DNA from 2 places in the Variovorax sp. YR566 genome. Region 1 is predicted to be linked to the other one. Evidence: riboswitches for the same ligand, from Rfam matches in the RefSeq annotation. Region 1 holds a riboswitch; the other holds the start of a gene.
What was found. A riboswitch is a leader RNA that binds a small molecule or an ion and turns the genes downstream of it on or off. The one in region 1 is predicted to bind thiamine pyrophosphate.
Positions count from the first base shown of each region.

Region 2: linked by a shared signal. The riboswitch ahead of ACTG4X_RS16340 (purine-cytosine permease family protein) and the one ahead of thiC (phosphomethylpyrimidine synthase ThiC) in region 1 are both predicted to bind thiamine pyrophosphate.

Region 1 is NZ_CP197092.1:6,687,058-6,693,331, forward strand. Features, by position in the region: gene ACTG4X_RS31330 (AraC family transcriptional regulator) at 1-471, shown strand, start outside; gene ACTG4X_RS31335 (thioredoxin family protein) at 542-868, opposite strand; gene ACTG4X_RS31340 (HAD family hydrolase) at 920-1,612, opposite strand; gene thiC (phosphomethylpyrimidine synthase ThiC) at 1,676-3,559, opposite strand; TPP riboswitch at 3,650-3,755, opposite strand; gene ACTG4X_RS31350 (YchJ family protein) at 3,782-4,216, opposite strand; gene ACTG4X_RS31355 (hybrid sensor histidine kinase/response regulator) at 4,273-6,060, opposite strand; gene ACTG4X_RS31360 (helix-turn-helix transcriptional regulator) at 6,191-6,274, shown strand, end outside.
Region 2 is NZ_CP197092.1:3,500,857-3,507,130, reverse strand. Features, by position in the region: gene ACTG4X_RS16355 (aspartate aminotransferase family protein) at 1-578, opposite strand, end outside; gene ACTG4X_RS16350 (TetR/AcrR family transcriptional regulator) at 693-1,427, shown strand; gene ACTG4X_RS16345 (adenylate/guanylate cyclase domain-containing protein) at 1,414-3,306, opposite strand; TPP riboswitch at 3,508-3,608, shown strand; gene ACTG4X_RS16340 (purine-cytosine permease family protein) at 3,685-5,022, shown strand; gene thiD (bifunctional hydroxymethylpyrimidine kinase/phosphomethylpyrimidine kinase) at 4,961-5,815, opposite strand; gene ACTG4X_RS16330 (FAD-dependent oxidoreductase) at 5,860-6,274, shown strand, end outside.

The sequences.
Region 1 (6,274 bases):
CTGATGTTCACGCCAGACGTGCGCTTCGACGCGCCGCAGGCGGGCATCAGTTTCGACGAGCGCTATCTCGCCCTGCCCCTGCAGCGAGACGAACGCGCGCTGCGCACCATGCTCAGGCGCGCACTGCCGCTCACAATCCTGCAGTACCGGCGCGACCGCCTGCTGGGCCAGCGCGTGCGCGAGCTGCTGCGCTCACGCGCCAGCGAGGCCACCACGGCCGAGGCGCTGGCCGGGCTGCTCAACGTATCGAGCCGCACGCTGCACCGGCAGCTGCACGAGGAAGGCACTTCGCTGCAGGTGCTGAAGAACGAGGTGCGCCACGAGATGGCTGTCGACCTGTTGCGCCGCACCACGCGGCCTGTCAAGCAGGTGGCGCTGGCCGTGGGGTTTCGCAACGAGAAGAGTTTTTCGCGGGCGTTCCTGCAGTGGACGGGGCATGCGCCTCGCGACTTTCGGCAGCAGGGGCTGTAGCGGAGGGCGTTTGGGGCACGTTCGGGGTGCGTGCGAATGACACCGGGTACTCCCCTCCGGGAATGACGCGTCAGCTAGGCTGCGCGATCAACGCAAGCGCGTCGGCAATCGACTGACTGTCCTCAGGCCGCACCAGCTTCGCAACCTGCTTGCCGTCACGCATGAACACCAGCGTGGGCCACAGGCGCACGTTGAACGAACGACCCAGCGGACGCCCGCTGCCGTCTTCGACCTTGATGCGGCGAATGTCCGGGTACTTGGCAAAGGCCTCGGCGATGTTCGGCTGGGCGGCCTTGCAGATGCCGCACCAGTTGGTGCCGAACTCGACCACGGCGGGGCCGGTGAGCGCGTCGATCTCGCTGCGGTCGGGCTGCTCGGTTTTGTATTCGGAAGTCATGGGAAGTGGTTCCTGCGGCTCGGGAGTTGCGCCCTGCATTCCACCAGAAACTCAGGCCGCCTGCAGCCCGTAGCCCGAAAGCAGCGCCGGCAGTTCGGCCATGTCGCTGAACACCTTCACCGCGCCCACGCTCAGCAGCGGTCCGGGGCCGCTGTGGCCTGATTCGCCCGTGCTGTAGCCGAACACGGTGGCTCCTGCGGCCACGCCGGCCATTGCGCCGGTGACGGTGTCTTCGACGATGGCGCAGCGCTTCGGGTCGACACCGAGGGCTTCCGCCGCAGCGAGATACACGTCGGGGTGCGGCTTGGAGCGCGGCATCTCGTGTCCGCTGAAGATGCGGCCCTGGAAATAGTCGAGCATGCCGACCTTGGCGAGTTGCAGTTCGACCTTGTGGCGGTCCGCTCCCGATGCGCAGGCGATGCGGCCCTTGAGCCTTGAATGGATTTCGCGAATGGCGGCGGGCGCGTGGGGAATGGCGACGAGGTCGCGCTCCAGCGCCTCATTGCGGCGGGCGCGGAAGGTCTTGAGCCAGTCGTCGGTGATCCTGACGCCGGTCTTCGTCTCGATGAGCGCCGCCTCGTCCTTCACCGCCTTGCCGGTGAAGGTGTTCATCGATTCCTCGGTCGTGATGTGCCAGCCGAGCTCGCCGAGCATTTCGGCGAGCACGCGGTTGGTGATGGGTTCGGAATCGACGAGCACGCCGTCGCAGTCGAAGAGAACGGCGGAAAAAGGAAAGGGGGTCATTGCGGTGCCGGAGTTCGGTGATTGGCCCCATGGTAGCAACGCCCCCTTTTCGCAGGAGGAAGCTCAGGCTATCGGACGGATGGGGATGTACATCTCGCCGCCGCCGGCCATGAATTCCTTCGACTTCTCTTCCATGCCCTCGGCCATGGCGGCTGCCTCGGCCACGCCCTTCTTCGCTGCGTATTCGCGCACTTCCTGCGTGATCTTCATCGAGCAGAACTTGGGCCCGCACATCGAACAGAAATGCGCCACCTTGCTCGAATCCTTCGGCAGCGTCTCGTCATGGAATTCGCGCGCGGTGTCGGGGTCGAGGCCCAGGTTGAACTGGTCCTGCCAGCGGAATTCGAAGCGCGCCTTGCTCAGCGCATCGTCGCGCGAGCGAGCCCCCGGATGCCCCTTTGCCACATCCGCCGCATGCGCGGCGATCTTGTAGGCAATGATCCCCTGCTTCACGTCGTCGCGGTCCGGCAGCCCCAGGTGCTCCTTCGGAGTCACGTAGCAAAGCATCGCGGTGCCGGCCCAGCCGATCATGGCCGCGCCGATAGCACTGGCAATGTGGTCGTAGCCCGGCGCGATGTCGATGGTCAGCGGCCCGAGCGTGTAGAACGGCGCCTCGTGGCAGTGCTTGAGCTGCTCGTCCATGTTCGACTGGATCATGTGCATCGGCACGTGGCCCGGCCCTTCGATCATGGTCTGCACGTCGTGCTTCCATGCGATCTGCGTGAGTTCGCCCAGCGTGCGCAACTCGGCGAACTGCGCTTCGTCGTTGGCGTCGGCGCCCGAGCCGGGACGCAGGCCATCGCCGAGCGAGAAGCTCACGTCGTAGGCCTTCATGATGTCGCAGATGTCTTCGAAGTGCGTGTAGAGAAAGCTCTCCTTGTGGTGCGCGATGCACCACTTGGCCATGATCGATCCGCCGCGCGACACGATGCCCGTCATGCGGTCGGCCGTGAGGTGGATGAACGGGAGGCGCAGGCCGGCGTGGATGGTGAAGTAGTCGACGCCCTGCTCCGCCTGCTCGATCAGCGTGTCGCGATAGATCTCCCAGGTCAGGTCTTCGGCCACGCCGCCCACCTTCTCGAGCGCCTGGTAGATGGGCACCGTGCCGATGGGCACCGGCGAGTTGCGCACGATCCAGTCGCGCGTGGTGTGGATGTTCTTGCCGGTCGACAGGTCCATCACGTTGTCCGCGCCCCAGCGAATGGCCCACACCAGCTTCTCGACCTCTTCCTCGATGCTCGACGTGACAGCCGAGTTGCCGATGTTGGCGTTGATCTTCACCTTGAAGTTGCGGCCGATGGCCATCGGCTCGACTTCGGGGTGGTTGATGTTCGCGGGAATGATCGCGCGGCCGCGGGCCACTTCGTCGCGCACGAACTCGGGCGTGATGATGCGCGGAATGGTCGCGCCCATCGGGTTGCCCATCACGCGCCTGGCGCGCTCTTCGTTGGCAAGGTATTCGGCCATCCACTCGCGCTTGCCGTTCTCGCGCAAGGCCACGTACTCCATTTCGGGCGTGACGATGCCGCGGCGCGCGTAGTGCATCTGCGTGACGTTGGCGCCCGACTTCGCGCGGCGCGGCGTGCGCTGCAGTGCCGAGGCACCGGCGCGCAGTTCGGCCAGGCGTTGCGCGTCGCGGTCTTCGTTCTTGGCGCCGTCGTCCAGCGCGTGGTGCGTGCGGCCTTCGTAACTTTCGGTGTCGTTGCGCTCCAGCACCCAGGCGCCGCGCACGTCGGGCAGGCCGCGGCGCACGTCGATCTCGACCTTCGGGTCTGTGTACGGGCCCGAGGTGTCGTAGAGCGACACGGTCTCGCCGTTGGTGAGTTGCACGTCGCGCACGGGCACGAACAGGTCGGGCCGGCTGCCCGGAATGACGCACTTGTGCGACGCGGGAAAAGGCTCGCGCGTGAGCGAAAGCAGCGTGGTGAACTTGTCGGGGGCATTCATCGGAGGCACTCCTTGTTGAGGAAAGGGTGCTCCGCAATCGCTCGGTGGGCTTCGGGAAGCCCGTCACGGAAGGGGGAGTGACGGACCGAAGTCAGGGAGTGCAGCTCTTCTTACGCCGGTATGACCCGGATCAAGTTCGCGGGTCGGCTGCTTTGCCATCTCAGCACGCCACATGCGTGCACCCCGGAGCGGGGCCGATTGTGCGGGCCTCGGCCCGGTGCGTCAACCCAGGGGTACTTGCAGGTCGCCGTCCAGGTAGTACCAGCGGTCGCCTTCGCGCACGAAGCGGCTGCGCTCGTGCAGGCGCGTGGCGGCACCCGTGGCCGCGCTGCGCTGGCGCGCGACGAACTCGATTTCGGCATGGTCCGCGTCGAGCACCGAGCGCGAGCGGATGTCCAGCCCCAGCCACTTGACGCCCGGCTCGAACTCGATCGAGGCCGGCCGCTTCGACGCATGCCAGGTGGCGAGCAGGTATTCGCCGCGCTCCAGCACGAAGGCCGAATAGCGCGAACGCATCAGCGATTCGGCGTCCGGCGCGGGCGTGTTCCCGAAATCGTCGAGATAGCGGCCACAGCACAGGGCGTAGCCGATGGGCTTGTCGCGGCGGTCTGTACGGCCGCAGGGGCAAGGTCCGGTGGTGGGATCGTTGGCGCTCATGAAGACCGCTATTGGAACACCTTGCGGGCCGGGCGCGGACAGGGCAAGCCCCGAGGCTAGGCAGGCCGGCTTGCGGCAATGGCTTCCTGCAGGGCCTGCGCGCCCGCCGGCTTGTAGATCAGCGCATAGCCCGCGCGCTCGACCTCGGCCCGCGTCGCATGCGCGGTTTCGCCGGTGAGGATGACGACGTTGCGCGCCTTGCCGACCGCCTGCAGGGCCTGCGCGGCGGCCAGGCCCGAGAGGCCGCTGCCCAGGCGCAGGTCGCTCAGCATCAGGTCGAACACGCCGCCGTGCTGCAAGGCTTCGCGCGGGTTGGCCGCCAGCACCACCTCGTGGCCCCAGGCGGACAGAAGCGAACGCATGGCCTCGCGCACGGGTTGCTCGTCGTCGAGCACCAGGATGCGAAGGGCGGCAGCTTCTTCCGGTGACCCGGCCGGCACGGCCAGGTCGTCATCTGCCGGTGGCGCGGCCGTCTTATCGAGCACCAGCGAGAAGGTGCTGCCGCGGCCCGGTGCGGTGCGCACCTGAATGCGCGAACCCATCACCTGCGCCATGCTCGCCACCAGCGACAGGCCCAGCCCGAGCCCGCGGCTGCGGTCGCGTCCGGGGTTGTCGATCTGGAAAAACTCCTCGAACACCTGCGCCTGGTGCCGCGCGTCGATGCCCACGCCGGAATCGCGCACCTCGATGCGCCAGGCGCCCGGCGTCACATGCCTGGCGCAGACCAGCACGGTGCCCGAGGGGGTGTACTTGATCGCGTTGTCCACCAGATTGCCGAGCAGCCGCGCGAGCATGCGCGCGTCCGCCTGCACCGCGGCGCGCGTGGGGCGCACGCGCAGGTGCAGCCCCTTGGCCGCGGCCAGCGCCGCAAAGCGCCCGTGCAGCGCATCGAACAGCGGCTGCAGGCGCATCGGCTCGGGGCGAACGGGCGCCACGCCGCCGTCGAGCTGCGCGATGTCCAGCAGCGCATCGATGGAGCCGCGCAGGGCATCTACGCTGTCGCGCATGAAGCGCAGGTTCTCGGCCGTGGGCGGATTGCGCGTGTCCAGCGCGTCGACGAAGATGGCCAGCGCATGCATGGGCTGGCGCAGGTCGTGGTTGGCGGCCGCAAAGATGCGGGCGCGCTGCGCGGCAAGCTGTGCCACGTGGTCGAGCTGGCGCGACAGCGCTTCGGCCAGGCGCGCGTTCTCGAAGCCGTTCTCGATGGAGCCGACGATCAACCGGTTTTGCTTGCGCGCATAGTGCAGGGCCGCCACGAGCTGCGACACCGCAAGGCACCCCATGATGACCGTCACGCTGCCCGGCTCCAGCACCAGCCGCAGCGCCAGGCTCAGGAACACCGGGACGCCGAAGCACAGGGCGGCCAGCCACCACTGGGCAAGCGCGGCAATGATCACGCTGGTCGTGCCGCTCACGAAGAAGTACATGAGCAGGATGTGGGCAAGGTCGCCATGCGGGAAGAACAGCCACGGCGCCAACGCCCACACCAGCCCCGGGAACAGCATGCGCAACTCCAGCCGCCGGCGCGTGCGCGCGGCAGTGGCTGCATCGATGGCGGCCGGATCCAGCCGGTGCAGATGGCGGTGCATGTTCCATTGCATCGCGTGCACCAGCACGGCCCACACGAGCGTGCCGCGATTGCCGGTGAGAACGAGGAACAGCATCCAGAACACCGCGGCCGTGACGGCGGCTGACAGCGGCGTGTCCCGCGTGTCGATCACATAGGCGCGCGCCAGGCTCTGGTCCACCAGCGGATTGGCGTTGGGCGCCTCGATCCAATAGTCACGGAACCGCTTCAGCAGCGGCCTGGATGCGTGTTCGGTGATGGGAGTTGTCGATGGCATGGCCGGGCTGCCGTCGATTCTGCGCGATATGCATGACCGCGCGGCGCATGCATTCGCGGGCATCCACCCTTGGCGCGGCGCTTGCTAAACGTTAGCGTTACAACGGCTCCCTCGAGAAAGTCGGCGATGTATGTACCTCACAGGCTCTGAACAGCACGCACTGCGCGGCGTTTTCACGCTGCTGGCGGAAGACCGCGGCGAGCAGGAGATCCGC
Region 2 (6,274 bases), 3.2 Mb from region 1:
TGCTCGCGCGCCGTCTGCGCATCGTTGTAGGGCAGCACCAGGAAATCGAACGGCACAGTCGTCGGCAGCGGCTTTGCGCCGAAACCCAGCACGCCACCGTGGTAGCCGCCCGCAAACACCACGATCTTGCGACGCCCCGTGAAGTGCAGCGCGGCAGTCAGCGCCATCAGGTTCGCCTCGGTGCCCGAGTTGGTGAAGCGCAACTGCTCGATCTGCGGAAAACGCTCGCAGATAAGCCTTGCCAGCCGGCCTTCGAGCAGGTTGTGGCCCGTGAGGTTGATGCCGCTTTGCATCGCCTCGGTGACGGCTTCACGGATCTCGGGTGCGGTGTGGCCGTAGACGCCGGCCGTGTACTCGGCGATGAAGTCGGCATAGCGGTGGCCGTCGGCATCCCACAGCGCAGCCCCCTCTCCCTTGGCAATGGTCAGCGGAAACGGCGCGTAGAACAGCACCGAACGGCTGTTGGCGCCAGGCATGTAGCGCGCCTGCTCCTCGAACTGATGGCGGCTGGCGGGGTTGCTCTCGGTGAAGCGCTGGTATGCGCCGGCAAGAGCCTGGTCGATGGCGGCATGGGTCATGGCGGATGTCCTTCGGGTGGTGATGCGATCGTCGTTTGCGGCGCAGTTTATTGGTCAGTGCTCAATTAATATTGTTTATACAGTCAACCCGGCTGCCGCACAATGGCCGCAACCATGACGAAGAAATCGCCTCCCAAGCCCCGTACGGCCGGCCGCCCCGCCGGCGGTGGCGGCCTGACGAAACAACGCATCGCCGAAGTCGCACTGGCGCAGATCGACGAATTCGGCCTGGGCGCCTTCAGCATGCGCGAGGTCGCGGCGCGGCTCGATGTCTATCCGGCCACGGTGCACTGGCACGTGAGCACCCGCGAGGCACTGCTGGCCGAAGTGGCCGCCACCGTCATGGCCGAAGTCACGCCGCCGCCCGGCAAGCTCGAATGGCAGGCATGGATCACCGAACTGTTCCGCCGCTGCCGCACCGCGGTGCGGCGCCACCCGAACGTGGCGCAGCTGCTGGGCGCGCAGCTGGTGTCGAACGGCAGCCTGCCGATCGAGCTGGTCGAAGGCGTGCTGGCGGCGCTGACCGAAGCCGGCTTCGAGGGCGAGCCGCTGCTGGAGGCCTACAACTGCGTGGTCGCCGCGATGCTGGGCTTCCTGACGATGGAGTTCTCGCCCCTGCCCGTGGACAACACCCAGGCCTGGGCCGAGGAGCTGCGCGAGCGCGTGCACACGATTCGCCCACTCGACCACCCGGTGCTCACGCGCAACCTGGCGCAGTTGGCCAACAAGGCCTTCATCCTGCGCTGGGACAACGGCACGACGGTGCCGCTCGACAGCAGCTTCGAGCGGCACATCCAGATCACCATCGACGGGCTGGAGGCGTTCGCGCGCAAGGTCAGGGCTGCGTAGGCCCAAACAGCTCGTACAGCACCATGCGCGCCTGCCTGCCGCGCAGCTCGGTCGTTTCCTCGATGCGACGGGTGGCGAGCCGCCCACCCAGTCCCTCGAATGTCGTCTGCGAGATCAGCGTGCGCGTGCCCAGTTCCTTGTTGGCGCCCTCGATGCGGCTTGCCGCATTGATCGCGTCGCCGATGGCGGTGTAAGACAGCCGGTTGCTCGACCCGAGCACGCCCGCGATCACGTGGCCGGTGTGGATGCCTACGCGCGTGCGGAATTCGTGCAGGCCTTCGCCCCGCCACTTGCCGTTGAGCACGTCCATTTCGGCATGCAGTTCGAGCGCCGCGACGCAGGCCCGGTATTCCGCATCTTCCAGGTCGGACGGCGCGCCCCACAGCACCATGATGCCGTCGCCCATGAACTTGTCGACCACGCCGCCATGCCGCGCAAAGATGCCGGCCGCCAGGTTGAAGTACTCGGTCAGCTGCCTCACGAGCACGTCGGCTTCCATCGATTCGGAGATGGTGGTGAAGCCCTCCACGTCGGTGAACATCGCGGTGATGCGGCGCGGCGAGCCGCTGGGCGCGAGCGCGTGGCCCTCGGCGACGAGCTGGCGGATGATGTCCACCGGCACGAACTTGCGAAAGGCCTGCAGGCTGCGCGCCGATTCGTCCAGCGCCTGGTTCAGATGCTGGATCTCCAGAACCCGGCTCGGCTCGAGCGGCAGGTTGTCTAGCTCCAGCCGCCCGATGCGGCGCGCGACAAGCGCGAGGTTTTCGATCGGCTGGGTCACGAGCTTCGACAGCCGCAGCGAGATGAACAGCGCGATGCCGAGAAAGCTCAGCGTCAGCAGCAGCGCCCAGAGCACCGAGCGATGCAGGCCGCCGAGCAGCAGATCTTCGGGCTCCCAGCTGACGAGTTGCCACCGGGTGTGCGGGATGTGCGACGTCTGCACGAGGTATTTGCGCCCTTCATGCTCGATGGAAAAAGCCATGTCGTCGGCGCCACCCGCCTTGCCCGCGGCAAGCATGTGCGCATGCAAGGCGCCTAGCACACCGGTGTCTGGCGACTCCAGTTCGCGCACCGGGTCGGGGTGGTCGCTGCGCGCAATCACGTGATGGTCGGCGCTCAGCAAGGCGCTCTCGCCGGCCCCCAGCGCGCCGAAGATGCGCACGAGCTTCGACAGATGCCCCAGCGACACGTTGCCGTCGATCACGAGCTGGCGTGTGTGCCCCTCGTCGTCGACACGTGCGCTGGGCAATGAATGGCCGATTGCAAGCTCCTGTGAGTCGCTCATCAGGAAAGGCTGGGTCCACACGGGTCCATGCGCCTTCATGGCCTCCCGGTACCAGGTGCGCTTCTCGGGGTCGAAGTCGCTGCGATAGGCCGTGATGGCCGTCGTAGCAAAGCGCTGCTTCGCGTCGCCGCCCTCGGCGTCGGGCGAGCGCTTGTACTGCCAGGTTTCGGTGCTGAAGTCGGGGCCGCGCAACACCTGCCGGATGGCCGGGGTCGGGTAGCGCACAGCCATCAAGACGTGGCCGTCGTCGGTGGCCACGTTGATGCTGTCGAGCTCGGGGGTCTGCTCGAGCATGGTCCAGAGCATCTCGGCGGTCTGTTCGCCATCCTCGCCGGTGGCGTGCACGCTGGGAGAGTCGGCAATCGATCGGATGACTCCCTCGGTCTTGGCGAGGAAGGCGAGCACATTGTCCTCGACCCTGTCATGGTTGATCTTGTGCGAGGCCGTGCCCACCCTGGACACCAGCTTCTCAGCGGCCCAGTAGCCGAATGCCACCAGCAGCAGCGACTGCAACAGCGCGACGGCGCAGATGATGGTGCCTACGTCGACCCTGAAGCGCCGTAGGCCGGTGCCAGCGAAATCCCTATCTGCCATGCAAGTCCTTCTTCATTTCTTGTTCCTGCTCGCTTATCGGCGCGCGCTCCCGTTTCTTTGATTGGCAGTTCTTCTTTGGACGCCGATTCTCTCGTGGCCTGTGCACGCTCTGCGGGTTTTCCCTGCCTCGCAAAGGCACGCATGCTGTTGCGGCTTCCCCGCAGGGGATAAACTCCGCCCCGCGCCGTGGGTTCCTCGCGGCGTACTTGCTAGGGGTGTTGGGCGGCTTGCCGTCCGGCTGAGAAAGTCCCTTTGAACCTGATTGAGGTAATCCTCGCGCAGGGAAGCTGGTCCGGTGGCCTCTCACGTTCTCTCGCGTGATGGCCGCGCCACTGGGGCCCCGCCCACCTGCCAAACCTTTTGCACTGGAGCAAATGGATGGCAAACGACAACAACGACGCGACCGTCTCGAACGAGGCGCTGACGCCGCTGCCCGCGTCCCAGCGCGTGTTCGGCTGGCACGACCATGCTTCGCTCTGGTTCAGCCTCGGCGTGGGCCTGCTGGTGATGCAGATCGGCGCCTACCTGGTGCCGGCCGTGGGTACGCGCGATGCGGTCATTGCCATCGTGCTCGGCTCCTGCGTCGGCGCCGGCCTGCTGGCCTGGACCGCGCGACTTGGCTGCGAGAGCGGCCTGGCGAGCGCCGGCCTGATGCACGCCACCTACGGCAGTGCCTTCGCGCGGCTGCCGGTGCTGCTCAACATCGTTCAGCTGGTGGGCTGGACCACCTTCGAGCTGGTCATCATGCGGGAAGGTACGCAGGCCATCGGCCAGTCGGTGGTCGGCCCCTCGCTGGGCACTGCCTGGGGCGGCGTGCTGACCACGCTGCTGTGGGGCGCGGTGCTGCTGGCGCTGCTCGCGGGCTCGATGGTCAAGCTAGTGCGGCGCTTCGTGAGCCGCTTCGGCCTGCCGCTGGTGGTGCTGTCGCTGATCTGGCTCACATGGCAATTCGCGACGCGGCTTCAGGCCAAGGGCCTGGACGCCTTCTGGGCACGCCCGGGCGACGGCACGATGGGCATGTTCAGCGCGCTCGACCTCGTGATTGCGATGCCGGTGTCTTGGCTGCCGCTGGTGGCCGACTACGCGCGACATGGCAAACGTAATGCCGGAGGGCTGGGCAGCGCGTTCAGCGGCACCTGGATCGGCTATGCGCTGGCGAACATCTGGTGCTACGCATTGGGCGTGATGGTGGTGAGCGTGGCCGAGCCCGGCGTGAGCCTCGTCACCGCGCTGCTGCTGGCGCAAGGCGGACTGGTGGCGCTGGGCCTGATCCTGATCGACGAACTCGACAACGCGTACGGCGATGTCTATTCAGGCTCGGTCTCCACGCACAGCCTGCTGCCGCGCTGGAGCGTGAAGCGCTGGGGCCTGCTGCTGGCCGCGCTGTGCATCGCATTGGCGCTGGTGCTGCCGATGCACACGCTGGAGCCCTTCCTGCTGCTTCTGAGCTCGGTGTTCGTGCCGCTGTACGGCGTGATCATCGGGCGGCTGGGCAGCGGCCAGTCGGTATCACTGGCCGGTACGCGCCAGATCGACTTCGGCGCGGCGCTGATCTGGATCGCGGGCATCGCGGCGTATCACGCGCTGGCCAAGTGGGCGCCGCAGTTCGGCTCCGCCCTGCCGACGCTGGCGGCGACCTTCGTGCTGGCCTGGCTCAGCCGGCCGAAGCTGACAACGGCAGGCGGTGCGTCGGCACTGGCGCAAAGCCGTGGTTGAGGGGGCCATGACCCGCGCCGATCTTCACATCCGCACCGGCAGCCATCGCGCCGAGGATGTAGGTGCGCGCCCGTTCGACCGCCTCGGGCAGCGCCGCACCCAACGCAAGGTGCGCGGCAATGGCGGACGACAGCGTGCATCCCGTGCCGTGCAGGTTGCGGCTGGCAATGCGCCTGGAAGCCAGGCGCCTGCGCTCACCGCCGGATTGCAGCAGCACGTCGACCACCTCATCGCCCGGCAGATGGCCGCCCTTGAGCAGCACGGCCTTCGCGCCGAGCGCGAGCAACTCGTTTGCCGCGTCATCGAGCGCATCGACGCCATCGATGGCATGGCCGATCAGCAAGGCCGCCTCGTCGAGATTGGGCGTGACGACCACGGCGCGCGGGAACAGTTCGCGCACCAGCACCTGCACCGTCTCGGCGGCGATCAGGCGGTCGCCGCTGGTGGCGACCATCACGGGGTCGAGCACCACGTTCTTCAGCTGGTAGCGGTCGATGGCCCAGGCCACCACCTCGACCATCTCGGGCGCATGCAGCATGCCGAGCTTGACGGCATCGACGCCGATGTCCTCCACCACGGCCTGGATCTGCGCCTTGAGGAAATCGGGCGGCACACCGTGGATGCCCGATACGCCGAGCGTGTTCTGCGCAGTGAGCGCGGTGATGGCCGTCATGCCGTAGCAGCCGAGGGCCGCGAAGGTCTTGAGATCGGCCTGGATGCCGGCGCCGCCGCCGCTGTCGGAGCCGGCGATGGAAAGCACGCGTGCGTAGCGCTGGGTGGGTCCTTGGGTCATGCCGAAAATTATCGGCGGTATCGGCAATGCGAAGGAGCACGGCTGTGAGCCTTCCTTTTCAATCGGCCGCCATCCTCGGCGCGGGCCTCATGGGCCGCCTGCTGGCGGTGACGCTCGCGCAGGCTGGCTGCAAGGTCGATCTGTTCGAAGCCGGCAGTCCCGATGCCGAAGGCGCTGCCGCGCGCGTGGCAGCGGCAATGCTTGCGCCGCTTGCCGAATCGGCCGTGGCGCCGGTGTCGGTCGTGCGCATGGGGCAGCACGCGCTCTCGCGCTGGCCCGAACTGCTGGCCTTGCTGGCGCAGCCCGTTTTTTTCCAGCGCGACGGCACGCTGGTGCTCTGGCACCGGCAGGATAGCGCCGAAGCCGCGCGGCTTGCACGCGTGCTCGCCAGCACCGGCACGCAGGTGCCCGAACTCGCGCCAATGCAGACGCTCGACGGCCCGGCCATTACAGCGCTGG